4 regions of the Variovorax sp. GW821-FHT09D05 genome follow, and region 3 is predicted to be linked to each of the others. Evidence: predicted binding sites of a transcription regulator. Region 3 holds the regulator's gene; each other region holds the start of a gene.
What was found. Region 3 encodes LexA, which represses DNA repair genes until DNA is damaged. Its sites were predicted from a motif close to ACTGTATNNNNATACAGT; they were not measured.
Positions count from the first base shown of each region.

Region 1: a site for LexA is predicted at 2,438-2,455, ahead of AC07O3_RS18905 (PA0069 family radical SAM protein). Genes of this name have one in related genera too.
Region 2: a site for LexA is predicted at 2,215-2,232, ahead of recA (recombinase RecA). Genes of this name have one in related genera too.
Region 4: a site for LexA is predicted at 2,365-2,382, ahead of AC07O3_RS28480 (ATP-dependent helicase). Genes of this name have one in related genera too.

Region 1 is NZ_JBWKOZ010000006.1:399,280-404,672, forward strand. It holds gene AC07O3_RS18895 (LysR family transcriptional regulator) at 1-456, opposite strand, end outside; gene AC07O3_RS18900 (MarR family winged helix-turn-helix transcriptional regulator) at 768-1,322, shown strand; gene AC07O3_RS18905 (PA0069 family radical SAM protein) at 1,319-2,413, opposite strand; gene AC07O3_RS18910 (GbsR/MarR family transcriptional regulator) at 2,534-3,127, shown strand; gene AC07O3_RS18915 (thiol-disulfide oxidoreductase DCC family protein) at 3,188-3,598, shown strand; gene AC07O3_RS18920 (SAM-dependent methyltransferase) at 3,634-4,590, shown strand; gene AC07O3_RS18925 (SRPBCC family protein) at 4,634-5,393, shown strand, end outside.
Region 2 is NZ_JBWKOZ010000002.1:547,178-552,570, forward strand. It holds gene AC07O3_RS07160 (mandelate racemase/muconate lactonizing enzyme family protein) at 1-139, shown strand, start outside; gene AC07O3_RS07165 (SRPBCC family protein) at 149-577, opposite strand; gene recX (recombination regulator RecX) at 561-1,019, opposite strand; gene recA (recombinase RecA) at 1,062-2,168, opposite strand; gene AC07O3_RS07180 (MarR family winged helix-turn-helix transcriptional regulator) at 2,315-2,800, shown strand; gene AC07O3_RS07185 (response regulator transcription factor) at 2,864-3,535, shown strand; gene AC07O3_RS07190 (sensor histidine kinase) at 3,591-5,033, shown strand; gene AC07O3_RS07195 (sporulation protein) at 5,047-5,244, opposite strand; gene AC07O3_RS07200 (biotin--[acetyl-CoA-carboxylase] ligase) at 5,250-5,393, opposite strand, start outside.
Region 3 is NZ_JBWKOZ010000003.1:234,911-240,303, forward strand. It holds gene adk (adenylate kinase) at 1-22, shown strand, start outside; gene AC07O3_RS09055 (asparaginase) at 71-1,036, opposite strand; gene lexA (transcriptional repressor LexA) at 1,110-1,793, shown strand; gene AC07O3_RS09065 (hypothetical protein) at 1,932-2,297, shown strand; gene AC07O3_RS09070 (D-2-hydroxyacid dehydrogenase family protein) at 2,388-3,395, shown strand; gene AC07O3_RS09075 (MFS transporter) at 3,392-4,567, shown strand; gene AC07O3_RS09080 (3-hydroxyacyl-CoA dehydrogenase) at 4,707-5,393, shown strand, end outside.
Region 4 is NZ_JBWKOZ010000011.1:292,956-298,348, reverse strand. It holds gene AC07O3_RS28480 (ATP-dependent helicase) at 232-2,352, opposite strand; gene corA (magnesium/cobalt transporter CorA) at 2,580-3,566, shown strand; gene AC07O3_RS28470 (phosphoketolase family protein) at 3,687-5,393, shown strand, end outside.

The DNA.
Region 1 (5,393 bases), on a different contig from region 3:
GCTGGAGTCCGGCAGGGATCCGATGCGAAACGCGACGTCGATGCGGTCGGCAATGAGGTCGGCCGTGATATCGCTGAGAACAAAGTCGATTTGCACCAGGGGGTGCGCAGCGAGAAAGGCCGACACCCATTCCATTTCGAAGTATTCGAAGAAGCTGGCCGAGGCGGCCACCCGGATCACGCCGCTCGGCTCCTGGCTATCCGCGACGTGCGATTGACCGGCTTCGATCAGTTCCTCGACCGCCGGGCCGCATCGCTCATGAAAGGTCTGGCCCGCGCTCGTCAGCGTCAGCTTGCGGGTGGAGCGCTGCATCAGCCGGGTGCCCAGGCGCGCCTCGAGCTGCTGGATGCGCCGGCTCACCGTTGCCGATGGCATGCGCAGCTGCCGCGCGGCCTCGGCAAAGCTGCCGAGGCGCGCAACTTGCACGAACATTGCGACTTCGTTCAGGTCGAGCACGGATATTCTTTCTGTGAATGGCGGAAATACAATTCGCTCGCGGCGTTCGGATTTTTCAATTTCTCAATTGCTATCGATCGATAACTGAAATGCAATCACACGGTGCCATTCGGCACAGGCACGATTACATCGACACTGAGCAGAAGCTGACCAATTGACCTTGACGAGTGTTCAAAAAAACCTGCATATCAATACTTACTCCGGCACTATTTATCCTTTGTTGCTTTGTTATAAACAGGCAGTCAATAGTTAATCTAATCAATCACTTGCCGCCAAAGCGGCTTGGCCACAGTTCTTCATTTCCGACTCGCATGCAAGCTTTTCCCAATGCAGATGCCTTGCGCGATCCGCGCTCCCTGGACGACCTGCTCCTGTACCGGCTGTCGCGCGCGGTTCGTGCCTGCAGCGGCATGGCAACCCGCCTGGTCGAGGGCGGCTTCGGCATCACGCATCGCGAGTGGGGAATGATCGGCATGCTCGCGCAGATCGGCGAGATCACCTCCTCCGCGTTTGCCGAGCGCCTGCAACTGGACCGTGTGCGCACTTCGCGCGGCCTGCGCAGCCTCAGCGAGAAGAAACTGGTGGAGCGGCGCCAGGATGCGCAGGACGGCCGCGAAGTACATGTGCGCCTGAGCTCCACCGGCCGCGAGCTCTGCGACGCGCTGTTTCCGCGGGTCGCCCGCCTCAACATGGATCTTCTCGACGGCATCGACGCGGAGCACCTCGACATCTTTCTCGAGTGCCTGCACCGGCTCGAATTGCGCGGCAGGGAACTGAGCGCGCTGGGCGTGGTCCCGGAAAAAGCCGACCGCCGCTCGGGCGGCACGCGCCATCGATGGCCCGAGTGCGCGCCTGAGTACGGCTAGAACAAGTTGCCCTGCCCCGCAGCCCCAGGCGGCCGGAACGCGGTGACATCCAGCGGAATGCGCTCACGGTTGTAGCCGAGGCGGTTCGTGGCCTTCTCGAAGCGCTGGTGGATCAGGTCGGCCCACAGGCCCGAGCCCTTCATGCGCGTGGCGAAGTCGGCGTCGTAGTCCTTGCCGCCGCGCATCTCGTGGATGCGCGCCATGATGCGGTCGGCGCGCTGCGGGTAGTGCAGCATCAGCCATTCCTTGAAGAGCGGCGCCACCTCCCACGGCAGCCGCACCACCGTGTAGAAGGCGCTGCGCGCGCCGGCCTCCCAAGCGGCTTCGAGCACCTGCTCCATGTCTTCGGTGACGAAGGGAATCTGCGGCGCCACGCTCACGCCGACCGGCACGCCGGCGTCGGTCAGCGTGCGGATGGTGCGCAGCCGGCGATGCGGCGCGGCGGCGCGCGGCTCCAGCTTGCGGGCGAGTTCGCCGTCGAGCGTGGTCACGGTCACGTACACGGCCACCAGGTGGTCGGCCGCCATGGGCGCGATCAGGTCGAGGTCGCGCTCGATGGCGCTCGACTTGGTCACCAGCGCGAACGGATGCCGCGTTTCCTGTAGCAACTCGATGATCGAACGCGTGAGCCGCAGATCGCGCTCGATGGGCTGGTAGCAGTCGGTGGCAGTGCCGATGGCGATGTAGCTGGGCTTGTAACTCTTGCGCCCGAGCTCGGTGCGCAGCACCTCGACGATGTTGCGCTTGGCGATCAGCTTGGTCTCGAAGTCGAGGCCGGGCGAGAGATTCAGGTAGCTGTGCGTGGGCCGGGCGAAGCAGTAGATGCAGCCATGTTCGCAACCGCGGTAGGGATTGAGCGATCGGTCGAAGTAGATGTCGGGCGAGTCGTTCCCGTTGAGCACCGACTTCACGTCCTCGAAGCGCACCTCGGTGGCAATGGGCTGGAGCTCATCGGCCTCGGCCACGCCTTCTTCGAGCGTGCCCCAGCCGTCGTCGAAGGCGTTGCGCTCGTCCTTCGAGAAGCGATGCGCGATATGCGTGGCCGCGCCGCGGCCCTTGATGGCGTGAATGGGGATCCGGGCAGCTGGCATGGCAACTCCTTCGAGGCTTGATTTACTGTTTATTCATACAGTATTCCACTGATTCACCGTTGTCGCCAGTTTTTCAGTTTCTCTATTGACAGAAATTTCATAAATCCTAAACTCGACGCCATGGAACTCACCGACATTCAACGCAAGTTCGTCCTGCACTGGGGCGAAATGGGCTCCATGTGGGGCGTCAACCGCACCGTCTCGCAGATCCACGCCCTGCTCTTCGCACACGGCAAGCCGATGAACGCCGAGGAGCTGAGCGACACGCTCGGCGTCGCCCGCTCCAACATCAGCAACAGCCTGAAGGAGCTGCAGGCCTGGAATCTCGTGCGCGTAACCCACACGCTGGGCGACCGGCGCGACTATTTCGAGACCAGCGTCGACGTGTGGGAGCTGTTCCGCACCGTCGTGCGCGAACGCAAGGAACGCGAATTCGACCCCACCGTGCGCGTGCTGCGCGAGCTGGTCTCCAGCCCCGACTTCCAGAAGGAACCCGCAGATGCACAGGACCGCATCCGCTCCACCATGGAACTCATGGACAAGCTCGCCACCTGGGCCGACGAAATGCTGCGGCTGTCGCCCGGCACGCTCGACAAGGTGATGACGCTGGGCGCGAGCGTGCAGAGGTTCGTGCGCGGCGATACCGCTGCGACCGGCAAGGGCGGCAAGGACGAAGACCCGGACGCGCACCATGCCAGCCTGCCGATGATCTGAGGCCCCTTTTTTTGCCTTTCAGTTTCTGTTTTGACAGAAATATCGAGAACCAAAAGCAACATGAGCCACACCGCCCTTCCTGCCTACCCGCTCACGATCTACTTCGACGCAAGCTGCGCGATCTGCTCGGCCGAAATGGGCAGCCTCAAGGCGCGCGATGCGGGGGGGCGGCTGCAACTGGTCGACTGCTCGCCAGTAGCATTCAGCAGCGGCCCTGCTCCGCGCGACGCGCTGATGGCGGCCATCCACGTGTCGGACGCCGAAGGCCGGGTGTTCGTCGGCGTGCCCGCGATCCGCATCTGCCGCACAGCTGTCGGCTTGTCGAGCGGCAGCTTCCTGCTCGACCTGCCGATCGTCGCGCCGCTGGCCGACCGCGCCTATGCACTGCTGGCCCGCAACCGCTACCGCATTCCGCGCTGGCTGGCCGGGCGCGTCGCGCCTTCCTGCGACGACGGCAACTGCCGCCTCTGAGAACCAACGAACAAGCAACCACCGAGGGAATCGCCATGCCCACCGTCTTCCAGCCCGACTTTCGCGTGCCGCACGAAACGCCCCTGCGCACCCCGGCAAGCCACGCCAGCGCGCCCATCACGACCGAGGACACGCAGGACTACTTCACCGAAGTAGCGACCGACTACAGCGCCTGGAGCCCCAGCTACAACATGCACTTCGGCTTCTGGCGCGTGGGCCTGAACCCGCTGCGGCGCGAAGGCATGCTGGTGGAGATGAACCGCGCGGTCGGCCGTGCGCTGCAGCTCGGCGACGCACAGCCCGGCACCGCGCACCGCCGCTGCGTGATCGACATGGGTTGCGGCGCCGGCGCCACCGCGCGCACGCTGGTCGGCGACGATCCGTCGCTCTACGCCATCACCGTGACCAACGTCGCCGTGCAGAACCGCATCGCCGCAAAGCTCGACGCCGCTGCTGGCGTGGCCGACCGCATGGCGCACCTCGAAGCCGACTACACGCGCACCGGCCTGCCCGCCGCGCAGGCCGATGGCGCGTGGGCCGTCGAGAGCGCCTGCTATGCCGACGGCACCGCCAAGGCCGACTTCATCCGCGAAGCCGCACGGCTGCTGAAGCCCGGTGCGCGGCTGGCTGTTGTCGACGGCTTTCTGCTGCGGCCCCGGCCCGGCCGCCTGGCAAGCTGGCTGCACCGCCTGTGGGCCGACAGCTGGGCCGTGCCCACGCTGGCCGTGCGCGAAGACTTCGTCGCCGCGCTGCGCGAGCACGGCTTCGACGACATCGAGGTGAAGTCGCTGCGCTGGCGCGTGGCGCCCAGCGCGCTGCACATCCCGGTGCTGGCCACCCGCTTCACGCTGGCCGAGCTCTGGAAGGCGCGCGGCAAGCTCAGCCCGTGGCGGCGCAAGCACATCGTGGCCAGCTACTGCGCGCTCGCGCTGGGCATGTTCTGGCGCGACTTCGACTACTGCATGGTCACGGCGAAGCGCCGTGCCGACTGACAGAACGAACAACACAAGCACAACGAGGAGAAGAGGTTTCCACATGAGCAACGACAACGAAGAAAGCAGGCTCTCCGAACTCGCCCCCGCCGAGCAGGCCGAGGCCCGGCGCCGCATGCCCTTCGCATGGTTCTGGCCGATCCTGGCGGGCGCGCTCGTCGCGCTGGTGCTGCGTGTCGTCTTCAGCGGCGGGCCTGGCCAGCGCTTCTCCCCGATGCTCGGGTCGTTCGTGTACTTCGTGCCCGCCGTGTGCGGCGCGGTCACGGTCTACCTGGCCGAGCGCATCGAGCGGCGCAGCTGGGGCTACTACCTCTGGGCACCCTGGGTGGCGACAGCGCTGTTCGTCACCGGCACGCTGGCGGTGTTCATCGAAGGCATCATCTGCGCCATCGTCATCATTCCGCTGTTCGCGGTGATGGGCAGCGTCGGCGGCCTGGCAATGGGCATCGTGTGCCGCATCACCAACTGGCCCAAGCCCGCGCTGTACAGCTTCGCCCTGATGCCGCTGCTGCTCGGCGGCATCGAGCCGCAACTGCCCAACCCGGACCAGTTCTCGAACACCTCGCGCACGCTCTTCATTGCCGCGCCGACCGAGCGCGTGTGGCACGAACTCAATGCCGCGCGCGACATCCGCCCCGCCGAAGTCGGCGACGCATGGGCCTACCGCATCGGCGTGCCGATGCCGGTGTCCGGGGTGACCGTCGACACGCCCGAGGGCCGCGTGCGCCAGGTGCAATGGCAGAAGAACGTGCACTTCGAAGAAATCGTCACCGAGTGGCAGCCCAACCGCCTGCTGAAGTGGC
Region 2 (5,393 bases), on a different contig from region 3:
CGATGACCTCACGACGAGCCGGCTGCGCATCGAAGGCGGCCATGCGGTGGCGCCGGAGACGCCGGGGCTGGGCATCGAGTGGAATGCCGACCAGCTGAAGGCGCGGCGCAAGTTCACGCCGATCGTGGTGCGCGGCTGAGTCGGTCAGTCAGTCTGCTTCGAGCAGATTGCGCAGCGCCTGCAGGTCGCGGGCGATCCACTGCGCATCGCGCTCGAAGGCCGCATCGTCCATGTGCGGCTGGCGCAGCAGCGTGAACTGCAGCTCGCAGGCGTCCGGCGCAACGCCGATCACGCGAAACGGCAGGTAGACCTCGGGCACGCCTTCGGGCGCGACCCAGTGGTCGAGCACGCCGAGATCGTTGCGCGGCGCGAAGCGCATGCGGGCCTCGCCGCTCTCGGGTGTGCGCACGATCCAGTGGTCGCCATGCGGCACCAGCGCGCTCTTGGCGAGGCCGCTGGCCCAGTCGGGCAAGCGCTTCGGATCTGCCGTCAGCACATAGGCGCGGCGCCATTCGCACTGCACGCGCTGAGTGATGACGCGGGACTGCGCGGCGTGGTCTTCATTCGTCGGTTTCATCGAAATCGCTCCTGAGTACCTTGGACACGACGGCGCCCGAAAAACCGCGCGCCATCAGGAATCGCATCTGCTTGGCCCGCTCCTTCGCATCGGCGGGCGGCGCGTCGAAGCGGTGGCGCCACACGGCCGTGGCGCGTTCGACTTCTGTTTCCTGCAGCCCAGCTATCGCTTCGGCGATGGCCTCGGGCGCGATGCCCTTGGCCTGCAGCTCCTGCTTCACCCGCAGCGCGCCCGAGCGGGCCGCGCGCTGGTTGAGCACCGAGGCCACCACGCGCGGCTCGCTGATGAAGTCTTTCGCTGCCAGCTCGTCGAGCGCCTTCGCCAGCGTGCCGGGCTCTTCTTCATGTCTGGCCAGCTTGCGTTCCAGCTCCGCACGCGAATGCTCGCGCTGGCTCAGCAGGCGCAGTGCGCGGCCTTTGAGGGACGGGGCGTTGAATGCCATTCGGGGGTCGCTCGCGCGGCCCCCGGGGAGCCGCGCTCTGGCTTATTCACCCTTGTCGGCCTTCTCGGCCTTGGCAGCCTTCTGCGGCTTCTCGGGCGTGGCGCCGGCATCGGCGGCCAGCAGCGGGATGCCCAGCGACTCGCGCACCTTGTTCTCGATCTCGCGCGACAGCTCGGGGTTCTCGCGCAGGAACTCTCGGGCGTTGTCGCGGCCCTGGCCGATCTTCTCGCCGTTGTAGGCGTACCAGGCGCCCGACTTGTCGACGATCTTGGCGGTCACGCCCATGTCGATGATCTCGCCTTCGCGGCTGATGCCTTCGCCGAACAGGATGTCGAACTCCGCCGTCTTGAACGGGGGCGAGACCTTGTTCTTCACCACCTTCACCTTGGTTTCGTTGCCGATGGCCTCGTCGCCCTTCTTGATGGTGCCGATGCGGCGGATGTCCAGGCGCACCGAGGCGTAGAACTTCAGCGCGTTGCCGCCGGTGGTGGTTTCGGGCGAGCCGAACATCACGCCGATCTTCATGCGGATCTGGTTGATGAAGATGACCATGCAGTTGGTCTTCTTGATCGTGGCCGTGAGCTTGCGCAGCGCCTGGCTCATCAGGCGGGCCTGCAGGCCGGGCAGCGAGTCGCCCATTTCGCCTTCGATTTCGGCCTTGGGCGTGAGCGCGGCGACCGAGTCGATGACGATCAGGTCGACGGCGCCGGAGCGCACCAGCGAGTCGACGATTTCAAGGGCCTGCTCGCCGGTGTCAGGCTGGCTGATCAGCAGGTCGGACAGGTTCACGCCGAGCTTCTGGGCGTATTGCACGTCGAGGGCGTGCTCGGCGTCGACGAAGGCGCAGGTGCCGGCCTGCTTCTGCATGGCGGCGATGACTTGCAGCGTGAGCGTGGTCTTGCCCGAGGATTCAGGGCCGTAGATTTCGATCACGCGGCCGCGCGGCAGGCCGCCGACGCCCAGCGCGATGTCCAGGCCCAGCGAGCCGGTGGAAACCACCTGGATGTCTTCGAGCGCCTCGCCTTCGCCGAGCCGCATGATCGTGCCCTTGCCGAACTGCTTTTCGATCTGGGCCAGCGCGGCTTGCAGCGCCTTGGCTTTTTCACTGTTGGCGACCGAGATGCTTGCGCCCTTGACGACTGCGTCCATGTGGAAACTCCTTGAAAATCAACGGTTTGTGTTGGGTTTCATCCGATCTGCTTTTAACTACAGGCTGGATGCTTGAACAGTAGTGTAGGGGCTGATGGGTTGGCGTAAACCCATTTTTTGGTCAGTTTGCTTTACCATTTACCGCCATGGCCAAAGCTGCTTTCCCGACCGACCCCGATGCCTGGCGCCAGACCCACCTGGGCCGCCTGCTCGGCCACGCCATGCGCCGCTTCGACGAGCGCGTGCTGGAGTTGATGGCGCACGACGTCGACGTGCCGCTGGCGCTGTCGAACCTCGCGGCGCGCGCGCAGGTGAGCGCGGCGCACATCCACATCACGCGGCACCTGGCGCGCGAGGGCTCGCGCCTCACGGAACTGGCCGAGCGCGCCGGCATGACCAAGCAGGCCATGGGGGCGCTGGTCGACCAGTGCGAAGCCTGGGGGCTGGTTACGCGCGGGCCCGATCCGCTCGACGCGCGGGCGCGGCGCGTGCTCTTCACCGCCGACGGGCTGGCCTGGCTAGACGCCTTCCGCAGCGCGGTGACGCAGGCCGAGAGCGAGTTCCGAAGCAGCGTCGGCGACGAGATCGCCACCGTGGTAACCATCGGACTGGAAGCCTACACAGCGGGCTAGACTCGCCCCAGAGACAAATGTGAACGGCGCCGTTTCGGCGCTCGAACAGGCCGGAGGTGACGCATGCGGATTCTGATTGCCGAAGACGACCAGGTGCTGGCCGATGCCCTGCTGCGCAGCCTGCGCACCTCGGGCGCGGCGGTCGACCACGTGGCGAACGGCTCGCAGGCCGACACCGCGCTTATGACACACGACGAGTTCGACCTGCTGATCCTCGACCTCGGGCTGCCCAGCCTGCACGGCATCGAGATCCTCAAGCGCCTGCGCGCGCGCGGCTCGCAGCTGCCGGTACTGGTGCTCACCGCGGCCGACAGCGTCGAGGAACGCGTCAAGGGCCTGGACCACGGCGCCGACGACTACATGGCCAAGCCCTTCAGCCTGCAGGAGCTCGAAGCGCGCGTGCGCGCCCTCACGCGGCGCGGCATGGGCACCACCAGCAACGCCATCCGCCACGGCCCGCTGGTGTACGACCAGGCCGGCCGCGTGGCCACCATCGACGGCAAGATGATCGAGCTGTCGGCGCGCGAACTAGGGCTGCTCGAAGTGCTGCTGCAGCGCGCCGGCCGGCTGGTGAGCAAGGACCAGTTGGTCGACCGCCTGTGCGAATGGGGCGAGGAGGTGAGCCTCAACGCCATCGAGGTCTACATCCACCGCCTGCGCAAGAAGATCGAGAAGGGGCCGGTGCGCATCGCGACGGTGCGCGGGCTGGGCTACTGCCTCGAAAAGATCCAGTGACGACGACGCGGCAGCCGCCACGCGCGGGCGGCGGCACGCCGGAGGACTCGGCGCGATGAAGCTCTTTCAGCGTGCGCAGCGCTCGCTTTTCGGCGAGATCCTCGACTGGATGCTCACGCCGCTGCTGCTGCTGGTGCCGGTGAGCATCGGCGTCACCTGGCTGGTGGCGCAGGGCATTGCCAACGCGCCCTTCGACCGCGCGCTCGAACACAACGTGAAGGCCCTGGCCGAACTGGTGACGGTGAAGGAAGGGCATACGCAGTTCGTGCTGTCGCAATCGGCGCGCGAGATCCTGCGGGCCGACGACGCCGGCCACGTGTACTACCAGCTGCTCGACGGCCACGACACGCTGCTGAGCGGCGAGCGCGACATTCCGATGCCCGGCCTCGACGAGCCGCTGCCGGCCGGCCAGGTGTTCCTGCACAACAGCGCCCTGCATGGCAAGGAGGTACGCGTGGCCTCGATGTGGATCGCCAGCGGCACCGACGACGTGCCGCCCACGCTGCTGCAGCTGGCCGAGACGCGCGAGAAGCAGTCGGTGCTCGCGGCCGAGATCATCAAGGGCGTGCTGCTGCCGCAGTTCGCCATCCTGCCGCTGGCAGTGCTGCTGATCTGGCTGGCGCTGGTGCGCGGCATCAAGCCGCTGTCGGTGGTGGAGGCGCGCATCCGCGAGCGGCGCCCGGGCGACCTGAGCCCGCTCGACGAATCGTCGGTCCCGCTGGAAGTGGTGCCGCTGGTGTCGTCGGTGAATGAACTGCTCGACAAGCTCAACGATTCGATCGGCACGCAGAAGCGCTTTCTGGCCGACGCGGCGCACCAGCTGAAGACGCCGCTCGCGGGCCTGCGCATGCAAGCCGACCTGGCGCAGCGCGAAGGCGCCAATGCCGACGAGCTCAAGCAATCGCTCAAGCAGATCGGCCGCGCGAGCAAGCGCGCCACGCACACGGTGAACCAGCTGCTGTCGCTGGCGCGCGCCGAAGGCAACAGCGCCAATGCGCACCACCAGCCCTGCGATCTGGCGAAGCTCACCATCGAGGTGGTGCGCGAGGCGGTGCCGCGCGCGATCGAGAAGCGTATCGACCTGGGCTACGACGGCGCGGAAGCCGGCGCACCGGGCGTGATGTTCGACGGCAACGCGACGCTGCTGAAGGAGCTCGTGCGCAACCTGGTCGACAACGCGATCAACTACACGCCCTCGACGCCCGAGCGCCCCGGCCTGATCACCGTGCGCGTGCTGGCCGACCCCTTCGGCCACGTGCTGCTGTTGCAGGTGGAGGACAACGGCCCCGGCATCGCCGAGGTCGACCGCGAGCTGGTGTTCGAGCCCTTCTACCGCGTGCTCGGCAACGAGGCCGACGGTTCGGGGCTGGGGCTGCCGATCGTGCTGGAGATTGCGAACCAGCACCGCGCGCAGGTGAAGCTGGAAGATGCGCATCCAGGCAAGCTGCCGCCGGGAGCGCTGTTCACAGTGCGCTTCGAGGGTGAAGCGGCACCTTGATTGATCAGGGGAGTCAGGGAGCAGGCGCGCCCGGCTTCGCTTCCTTGCGGATCTGCAGCCACTCGGGGTGGATCTGGCGCGACATGCGCTGCGGCTCTCGCTCGTTGAGCGCGGCCGGAGCCAGGCCGAAGCCGGCAAGATCGCCGCGCGCCCACAAGAAATAGCCGGCGTTGGCCAGCAGCAGGACGATGAGGAGCAGGCGCAGCTTCATACGTGTCAGAGGGTCATGCCGCGAGGGCGCACGCTCACTTCATCGCTGGAAATCAGCTGCAGGCCGGCGTCGGTGCGCACCTGCAGCTCTCCACCCCAGGCCACGCCTTCGCACAGGCCGGCGGTGCCGTCGCTGAGCACCACTTCGCG
Region 3 (5,393 bases):
GCTGGCTGCACTGAGCAGCTGATCCTGATCTGATTTCCGAAACCGCCCCTTCAATGGGGCGGTTTTGTTTTCACCCCAGCAGTTCCAGCATCAGCGCGATGCGCGCCTTCACGGGCGTCAGCGCACCCGCATCGCGGAGCTGATCCCCGGCCTTCGGCAGGATGGGTCCATTCGCGCAGCGAGTAGCTCGAACCACCGCAACGCCCGCGTCCTGCGCCTTGAGCGCTGACGCTTCCAACGCATGGTGCAGGGTGCCGTTGCCGGTGGCGGCGAGCACCAGCCCGCGCACGGGCCCGGCAGCGCCGTGCTGCAGCAGGGCTTCGATCACAGCTCCGCTGGCGCCGGCATGGCTCATGACGATCTCGACGCGGGGCCACTGCACGCTGGTCGCCTCGAAGAGCTTCGACGCCTGCGACGCCGATCCCTCAGGCCACTCCCGGACACGGCGTACCTCTCCTTCCTCGACGTAGCCGACCGGCCCCGCATCACCTGAAGCAAAAGCATCGAGTCGGTAGGTGTGCACTTTCTGGATGTCGATGCCGCTGTGGATTGCGCCGGCGCACACCACGGTCACGCCCCGTGCGCCTTCCGTCGCGGCAACGCTGATGGCGTCGCGCACGTTCTGCGGTCCGTCGGGCGCCAGTGCGGTGGCCGGACGCATCGCGCAGGTGAGCACCACGGGCTTGGACGGAGCCAGCACCGAGTGCAGGAAGAACGCCGTCTCTTCGAGCGTGTCGGTGCCATGCGTGATCACCACACCCGCCACGTCGGCCTGCGCCAACCAGTGCGCACAGCGTCGGGCCAACTGCTGCCAGATGTCGAACGACATGTCCTTGCTGTCGACCTGCGCCACCTGCTCTGCCTCCAGAGCGACGCCCTCGGACGCCTCGATCCCGCCCAGCAGATCGGCAACGCCCACCTGCCCGGCGGTGTAGCCGATGTTGTCGCCGCTGCTGGCTGCCCGGCCAGCAATGGTGCCGCCGGTGCCCAAAACCACCACACGACGGCGCACTTCAGGCGAAGAGGAATTGACCATGGCTTGTCAACTTTTAAAAACTGGTTAAAAATACAGGTACTGGATATCTAGCCAGTGCCGCAAGGAACCACATATGCAGTTCGCCGTGAAGCTTACAGCCCGCCAGCAGCAGATCCTGGATCTCATCCAGAGCGCCATCGCACGCACTGGTGCGCCACCCACCCGCGCCGAAATCGCCAATGAGCTCGGGTTCAAGTCGGCCAACGCCGCCGAAGAGCACCTGCAGGCACTAGCCCGCAAGGGCGTCATCGAGCTGGTCAGCGGCACCTCCCGCGGCATCCGCCTCAAGGGCGACGCCTTGCGCTCTCTCAATGAAACGCGCCACCGCGAGGGCGGCCAGTTCTCGCTCTCGCTGCCCGGCATGGCCCAGCTGGCGTTGCCGCTCATCGGTCGCGTCGCAGCCGGCTCCCCCATCCTCGCGCAAGAGCACGTCGACCAGACCTACTACGTCGAGAACACGTTGTTCCAGCGCCAGCCCGACTACCTGCTCAAGGTGCGCGGCATGTCGATGCGCGACGCCGGCATCATGGATGGCGACCTTCTCGCGGTGCAAGCCACCAAGGAAGCGCGCAACGGCCAGATCGTGGTCGCGCGCCTGGGTGACGAAGTGACCGTCAAGCGCCTGAAGCGCAACAAGCAGGTCATCGAGCTGCACGCCGAGAACCCCGACTACCCGACCATCATCGTCCAGCCCGGCGAGCCGTTCGAAATCGAAGGCCTCGCAGTGGGGCTCATCCGCAACACCATGCTGATGTAGGCCTCACGGCCTGCTTTCCGCAGCACCCCATCCGGCAGCAACAGGTGGCGGGCGTATGGCGAAGAGTCGCCATCACCCTGTCGCGGCCGATTCAAGAAATCCTGCCTGTGTTCAACCTCATACTTTTTTGGAGTTCACATGGGAATCGCCCTCCTCGCCATCGCTGATTTCTGGATGCCGCTGCAATCGCTGGCCAGCCGCCTGATGCCGGCACGCCGCCCTCACCGCAGGGATCACCTCGACGCAGCTGAAACCTCGGCCGGATTGCGGTATGTGGCAGTACGCCCCGCCTGCACTGCCCGCTCCAGCGGCACTGCAACGCCCACAGCACCGGCGCGCCCGTTGCGCGTGGTCCGCGTGGTCGACGGCAAGGGCCAGCAGCACAGCAACCGCGTCGTGATCTCTGGCCGCATGGCCGACGTCTGCGCCGAACTCGACCGGCTGGCAGCACTCGAAACCGCCGAAACCATGGCCACGGCACCGCGCTCGACACGCCTGCATTGAGCCCGAACACCCCTGCGAGCGGCTGTGGGGGCGGGTATCCAAACGTTCACGGGCACGACATTCCAATGCTGCGAGGCACAATGGCACGCCATGAACATTGTGATCCTCGACGATTACCAGGACGCCGTGCGCAAATTGCGCTGCGCCGCCAAGCTGGACGCGTACGCGGCCAAGGTCTACACCAACACGGTGAAAGGCATCGGGCAACTATCGGTCCGCCTCAAGGATGCCGACGTGATCGTGCTGATCCGCGAGCGCACCCATATCTCGCGCCAGCTGATCGAGAAGCTACCCAAGCTCAAGCTCATCTCGCAGACCGGGCGCGTCGCCGGGCATATCGACGTCGCAGCCTGCACCGAGCGTGGCGTGGCGGTGGCGGAAGGCTCGGGCTCTCCGCAAGCGCCTGCGGAGCTCACTTGGGCGCTCATCATGGCTGCCATGCGCCGGCTGCCCCAGTACATCAGCAACCTCAAGCACGGTGCATGGCAACAGTCAGGCCTCAAGTCGGCCTCGATGCCGCCCAACTTCGGGCTCGGCTCGGTACTCAAGGGCAAGACGCTGTGCATCTGGGGCTATGGCCGCATCGGCCAGCTGGTCGCGCGCTATGGGCAGGCCTTCGGAATGCAGGTCGTGATCTGGGGCCGTGAAGCCAGCTGCGCCAAAGCCCGTTCCGACGGCTTCCAGGTCGCGCAGAACCGCCACGAGTTCTTCGCCGCTGCAGACGTGCTGTCGGTGCATCTGCGGCTCAACGAAGAAACCAACGGCCTCATCACGCTGGAAGACCTCTCGCGCATGAAACCGACGGCGCTTTTCGTCAACACCTCGCGCGCCGAGCTGGTCGAAGCCGACGCCCTGCTCGCCGCACTCAACCGCGGCCGCCCCGGGCTGGCCGCCATCGACGTGTTCGAGAGCGAACCGCCGTTGCAAGGCCACGCGCTGTTGCGCCTCGAGAACTGCATCTGCACGCCGCACATCGGCTACGTCGAGCAGGAAAGCTACGAGAGCTATTTCGGGCAGGCCTTCGACAACGTCGTGAGCTACATCAACGGCAACCCCACGAACATCGTGAATCCCGGCGCGCTGCAGGTCCGCCGGTGAGCCGGCCGGCGCCACAGGGAGCGCTCTGGGCGCTGCTCGTCGGCAATTTCGTGATCGGCACGGGTGTGATGGTGGTGCCCGGCACGCTCAATGAAATCAGCGCATCGCTCTCGGTCACGGTCGCCACCGCAGGGCAACTGATCACGGCTGCCGCGGCGGTAATGTGCATCGGCGCTCCGTTGCTGGCCGCTGCGGTCGCGGGCTGGGACCGTCGGCAGCTGCTGGCCATCACCCTGCTCTGGTACGCCGCCGGCCACGTTCTCTGTGCGCTGATGCCGAGCTTCGGCGCCCTGCTTCCAGTGCGCATGCTCACGGTGATCGCTCCGGCCATCTTCACGCCCCAGGCTGCGGCCTGCGCCGGCATGCTGGTGCCGCCCGAGCATCGCGGACGCGCCGTCACCTTCGTCTTCCTCGGCTGGTCGATGGCATCGGTGCTGGGCCTGCCCATCGGCGCGCTGATCGGTGGGCATCTGGGCTGGCGCATGGCATTCATGGCAATCGCGGCGCTCAGTGTCGCGAGCGCGACATCGATCTGGCTCACCTTGCCGAGCGGCATCCGCCCTGCCGCACTGACCGCCGAAGCATGGTTGCGTGTGCTGCGCAGCCCTGTGCTGATGGGCATCGTGTCGGTCACGGCGCTGCAGGGCGCCGGCCAGTTCGTGCTGTTCAGCTATTTCGGGCCGATCCTCAAGCAGAGCTTCGGCGCCGACGCCACCACGCTGAGCGTGATGTGGGCGCTGTTCGGCGTTTGCGGGCTGATCGGCAACATGGTGGTCAGCCGGTACATCGACCGCGTGGGCGCCGGCCGCATGGTGCTGATCACGACCGTGCTGATCGCCTCGAGCCTTCTGGTGTGGCCACTGGCCTCCACGCTCGCCTGGCTGGCCGTTGTGCTCGTTCCCTGGGGCCTGGGTTGCTTCGCCACCAATTCGGCCCAGCAGGCCCGTCTGGTGGGCTTGGCGCCCGCGCTCGCGCCTGGCTCGGTGGCGCTCAACAGTTCCGGCATCTATACCGGCCAGGCCGTGGGCGCTGCGCTCGGCGGCTGGCTGCTCGCCAATGACGCCGGCGCCTGGATGAGCTGGGCCGGCCTGGGCCTGGTGCTGATCGCCATTTCGCTGAGCGTGGCTATCGACCGCAGCCGCGCCGCGCAGCCTGAAAACGCCTCCGCGTAAAACCCGTCACGCCCCGTCCGCACGGGGCTGCAAAATCGGAGCCTTCGACAGCAGCATCTGCGCGGCACCTGCGTCGACACCTGCATTGGCGCCTGCACGGCAGGCCCGGAACCACCCAACCAGTGAAAATCTCCAGCAAATGACAGTGAACTACTCCCGAATCGGCGTCATCGGCGCCGGCGCCATGGGTCGCGGCATCGCGCAGATCGCCGCCCAGGCGGGCAGCGAAGTGCTGCTGCTCGACAGCTTCGCGGGCGCCGCAGAACGCGGCCGCGAAGCCCTCGTCGCCCAATGGAACAAGCTGCACGAGAAAAACAAGATCGACGCCGCCACGCGCGATGCCCAGATTGCGCGCGTCAAGGCCGTCGATTCCATCCAGGCGCTGGCAGGCTGCGACCTTGTGATCGAAGCCGTGGTCGAAGACCTGGAAGTCAAGCGCAAGCTGTTCCGCGAACTCGAAGGCGTGGTGGCCGAGACCGCGACGCTGGTCACCAACACTTCTTCGCTCTCGGTGACGGCCATCGCGGCCGGCCTCAAGCGGCCCGAGCGCATCGCGGGCTTCCACTTCTTCAACCCCGTGCCGCTGATGAAGGTGGTCGAGGTGGTCGCGGGCTTCAAGACCGCGCCCGAGGTCTGCAAGCAACTGGCCGACTATGCGGTGCAGATGGGCCACAGCGCCGTGCAGGCGCAGGACACGCCCGGCTTCATCGTCAACCACGCGGGCCGCGGCTACGGCACCGAGGCGCTGCGCATCGTCGGCGAAGGCGTGACCGACTTCGTGACCGTCGACCGCATCCTCAAGGACCAGGCCGGCTTTCGCCTCGGC
Region 4 (5,393 bases), on a different contig from region 3:
GGAAGAAGAGGAAAGAGGGGTGGGTCGATTCACTATGCCCAAGCTGTCACGGTATTGCAATACCTGAGTTGCCCGGGGTTTTGCGGCTTCGTGCGCAGCTTTTCACACGCTAGCGAATCAATAGCAGCTGGCGCTCGCGGGGCAGGCGATGCAGCGCTTCGAGAACAAATGTTTCAGCCCCGGTCCACGTGTGACCCTGCCACCGGAAGGGCCAGCAGCCCGCTCAGCGATTCAGCGCCAGGCCGCGCGCATCCGGTTGCGCAGGTCGATCACCGCGCTCGGCGGCGGCACGGCCGGCGGGCGTATCGGCGGAGGCGGCCAGGTCTGCTGCTCGAAGCCTTCGAGATCGGCATCGGCGATGAAGCGCGTGCGGTTGGCATACAAGTGCCGGTCGCCGCGCGCCGCTTGCTGCGTGATGTGGAAGCGCTGCGGTATCAGCAGGTGCAGGTGGTCGCGCGCCCGGGTCATTGCCACGTAAAGCAGCCGGCGCTCTTCTTCCAGCTCGTGCGCGCTCTGCGCCACGTCGGCCGGCAGGCAGCCGTCGACCACGTTGAGCACGTGCACCGAATTCCACTCCTGCCCCTTGGCCGAATGGATGGTCGAGAGGATCAGATAGTCCTCGTCGAGCAACGGCGGGCCCGGACGGTCACTGGTGGCTTCGGGCGGGTCGAGCGTGAGTTCGGTGAGGAAGCGTTCGCGCGAGGCATATCCGGCCGCGAGTCGCGCCAGTTGCTCCACGTCTGCGCGCCGCACGCCGGAAGTGTCTTCATACAGCCGCTCAAGGTGCGGCAGATACCAGTCCATCGCCAGCTCGACATCGGCCGGCCACTTCAGCGCGGGTGCGCGCAAGGCGGCGTAGGCCTCGGCAAAGTCGGCCCACTGCGCGCGTGCCGCGGAAGGCGGCACGAAGTCACGCACCGCCGCAGCGGGGTCGGCCGCCTGGTCCATTGCATCGAGCAGGCGCGCGCCCGTGACAGGGCCGATGCCCGGGATCAACTGCGTCACGCGAAAGCCCGCCATGCGCCCGCGCGGGTTCTGCGCAAAGCGCAGCACCGCGAGCAGGTCCTTCACGTGCGAAGCCTCGAGAAACTTGAGCCCGCCGAACTTCACGAACGGGATGTTGCGCCGCGCCAGTTCGAGTTCGAGTGCCGCGCTGTGCGTCGAAGTGCGAAACAGCACCGCCTGCGACTTCAGCGCGAGCCCGCCCTCGCGGTGCGCCAGCACCTTGTCGGCCACCCAGCGCGCCTGCCCCGCTTCGTCGGGCACGAGCACCAGCAGCGGCTTGCCGGCCGAGGGCTTGTCGGTCCACAGCGTCTTGGCATGCCGCTCGGCCGCATGCGCGATCACGCGGTTCGAGACATCGAGGATCGGCTGCGTCGAACGGTAGTTGCGCTCCAGCGTGACCACGCGCGCGGCCTGCGTGAACTGCGACGGAAAGTCGAGGATGTTGCGCACCGTCGCGCCGCGAAAGGAATAGATCGACTGCGCGTCATCACCCACCACTGTCACGCCGCGCCCGTCGGGCTTGATCGCGAGCAGGATCGAAGCCTGCAGCAGGTTGGTGTCCTGGTACTCGTCGACCAGCACGTGGTCGAAGCGCTCGCCGATGTTCGCAGCCAGCGCGGGCTCGGCGGCCATCTCGGCCCAGTAGAGCAGCAGGTCGTCGTAGTCGAGCACGTTCTGCCGTTGCTTGGCCTCTACGTAGGCGCCGAACAGCTTCTTCAGTTCGGCCTCCCATTCACCGCACCAGGGAAAGGCCTCCTTCAGCACATCGGCCAGCGGCGCGTGCGTGTTCACGCAGCGCGAGTAGATCGACAGGCAGGTGCCCTTGCGCGGAAAACGATTGACGGTGGAAGACAGGCCCTGCTCGTGACGCACCAGCCCCATCAGGTCTTCGGCATCGCCGCGGTCGTGGATGGTGAAGTTCTCGTCGAGCCCGATCTGCGGTGCGTACTCGCGCAGCAACCGCGCGCCGATGCCGTGGAAGGTGCCGGCCCACGGCAGCGCGGGCGGGGCTTCGGACTTCAGGCCGAGCACGCGTGCCAGCACCTGGCCTGCGCGGCGCTCCATCTCCTGCGCGGCACGGCGCGAGAAGGTCAGCAGCAGCAGGCGCTGCGGATCGACACCGCCGGCAATGAGGTGTGCGACACGGTGCGCCAGCGTGCTGGTCTTGCCCGAACCTGCGCCGGCGATCACGAGCAGTGGCCGCTCGTCACGCTCGGCAATGGCTGCTCCCACCCCATGTTCGACCGCCGCGCGCTGCGCGTCGTTGAGCGTGGCCAACGCGTCGGCCAGGCGCTCGGCCTGGGTCTTCGCGACAGCGGAAAAAACGGGGAGCGCAGCGGTCTGCATGGGCACGACTTTACTGTATGCCCGTCCAGTCCAGCCACCGTGCTGCCATGTGGCCGGTGACATAATCGCGCCTCGCTGCAACCGGAGATTCTTCCCAATGGAAACCGCCCCGTCTCGGCAGCTTTCAACTCCCTTTCACTGACGCGTTTTTCTTAGCGCACGTCGGGCCCGGGAATTGAAAGCGCCCCTCCCTCGCCCATCGTTCAGTCATTCCCGGGAGTGAGCCAATGCTCAACATCTTCACGCTCGCCAACGGCCGCCTCGTTCAGGAAGAAATCGAGGCGCTCGAGGAGCTCTCCAAGTTCCAGCCGATCTGGGTCGACCTCGAGTCGCCCACGCTCGAAGAAAAGCGCTGGATCAAGCAGTACTACGGCCTGTCCATTCCCGAAGACGCGATGGACGAGGACATCGAGGAGTCGGCCCGCTTCTACGAAGAAGACAACGGTGAGCTGCACATCCGCTCCGACTTCCTGATCGACGACGACGAAGACCCGCGCACCGTGCGCGTGGCCTTCATCCTCAACCAGCACAACACCGACCTGCGCAGCCGCGGCGTGCTGTTCTCGATCCACGACGAAGACGTGCCCGTGTTCCGCCTGCTGCGCATGCGCGCGCGTCGCGCACCGGGGCTGATCGAAGACGCCAAGGAAGTGATGCTCAAGCTCTTCGACGCCGACGCCGAATACTCGGCCGACACGCTGGAAAACATCTACGACGAGCTCGAAGTGGCCGGCAAGAAGGTGCTCTCGGGCAATGTCAGCGACGAGCTGGCCGGCGAAGTGCTCGGCGCCATCGCGCGGCAGGAAGACTTGAACGGCCGCATCCGCCGCAACGTGATGGACACGCGCCGCGCGGTCAGCTTCATGATGCGCAGCAAGATGCTCAACGCCGAGCAGTTCGAGGAAGCCCGGCAGATCCTGCGCGACATCGAGTCGCTCGACAACCACACGGCCTTTCTCTTCGACAAGATCAACTTCCTGATGGATGCGACCGTCGGTTTCATCAACATCAACCAGAACAAGACCATCAAGATCTTCTCGGTGGCCAGCGTCGCGCTGCTGCCGCCCACGCTGATCGCGAGCATCTACGGCATGAACTTCAAGTTCATGCCGGAGCTCGACTGGGCCATGGGCTATCCGTATGCCATCGTGCTGATGGCGGCGAGCGCGCTGGTGCCGATGTGGTACTTCCGCCGGCGCGGCTGGCTCAAGTAGCCTGAGCGGGGCGCGCCGGCGCGCGCAGCCTCACGGGCGCTTTCCTGACAGGGCGGTGCGCATGCGCGCCGCATGATGGTCCGATGGCCGGCGCCGCTTCGGTCCATCGGAGCCGTCCCCATGCCACATTCCCCCGCCCCTGCCATCCCCGCGCGCTTCGCGTTGCTCGACGCCTGGTGGCGCGCCGCCAACTACCTGTCCGCGGGACAGATCTACCTGATGAGCAACCCGCTGCTGCGGGAGCCGCTGGCCCTCGAGCACATCAAGCCGCGCCTGCTCGGGCACTGGGGAACCACGCCGGGGCTCAACTTCATCTACGCCCACATGAACCGCGCCATCAACGCGCGCGACCTCGATGCCATCTTCATCGCCGGCCCCGGCCACGGCGGGCCGGGCGTGGTGGCCAGCACCTACCTCGAAGGCACCTACACCGAGGTCTACCCGCACATCTCGCGCGACACCGAAGGCCTGAAGCGGCTGTTCACGCAGTTCTCGTTTCCGGGCGGCATCCCGAGCCATGTGTCGCCGGAAACGCCGGGGTCGATCCATGAGGGCGGCGAGCTCGGCTATTCGCTGCTGCATGCGTACGGCGCGGTGTTCGACAACCCCGAGCTGCTGGCCTGCTGCGTCATCGGCGACGGCGAGGCCGAAACCGGCGCGCTCGCGGCCAGCTGGCATTCCAACAAGTTCCTCAACCCCGCGCGCGACGGCGCGGTGCTGCCGATCCTGCATCTCAACGGCTACAAGATCGCCGGCCCAACCGTGCTCGCGCGAGTCGGCGACGAGCAGCTCACGCAGCTGATGCGCGGCCACGGCTACGAACCGCGCTTCGTGTCGGGCCACGACCCCGCGCTGATGCACGGCCTGATGGCGGACGCACTCGACGCTTCGCTCGATGCGATCCGTGCAATCCAGGTGGAGGCGCGCTCGGACGGCTTCGGACAGCGGCATCGCTGGCCGATGATCGTGCTGCGCTCGCCCAAGGGCTGGACCGGGCCGAAGACGGTGGACGGCGTGCGCATCGAAGGCACGCAGCGCGCGCACCAGGTGCCGCTGACCGGCTTCGCCGAGAAGCCCGCCCACATCGCGCTGCTGCAGGAATGGATGCAGAGCTATCGCCCCGAAGAACTGTTCGATGCCGACGGTGCCCTGCGCGCCGACATCGCTGCCCTCGCGCCTCGAGGCACGCGCCGCATGAGCGCCAACCCGCACACCAACGGTGGCCTGCTGCTCAAGAACCTCAAGCTGCCCGACTTCCGCGACTACGCCGTGGCGGTGCCGAAGCCAGGCGCCGTCGACGCCGAGGCCACGCGCGTCACCGGCGAGTTCCTGCGCGACGTGATGCGGCTCAACGCCGGCGAGCGCAACTTCCGGATCATGGGCCCGGACGAGACCACGTCGAACCGCCTGGGCGCGGTCTTCGAGGCGACCGACCGCATGTCGAGCGCCGAGATCCTGCCGGGCGACGACCACGTGGCACCCGACGGCCGCGTGATGGAAGTGCTCAGCGAACACCTCTGCCAAGGCTGGCTCGAAGGCTACCTGCTGACCGGACGGCACGGTTTCTTCTCGTGCTACGAGGCCTTCATCCACATCGTCGACTCCATGTTCAACCAGCATGCGAAGTGGCTGAAGGTGACGCGCAACATCCCCTGGCGGCGCCCCGTCGCGTCGCTGAACTACCTGCTGACCAGCCATGTCTGGCGCCAGGACCACAACGGCTTCAGCCACCAGGACCCGGGCTTCATCGACCACGTCGTCAACAAGAAGGCCGAGGTCGTGCGGGTCTACCTGCCGCCCGACGCCAACACGCTGCTGTCGGTGACG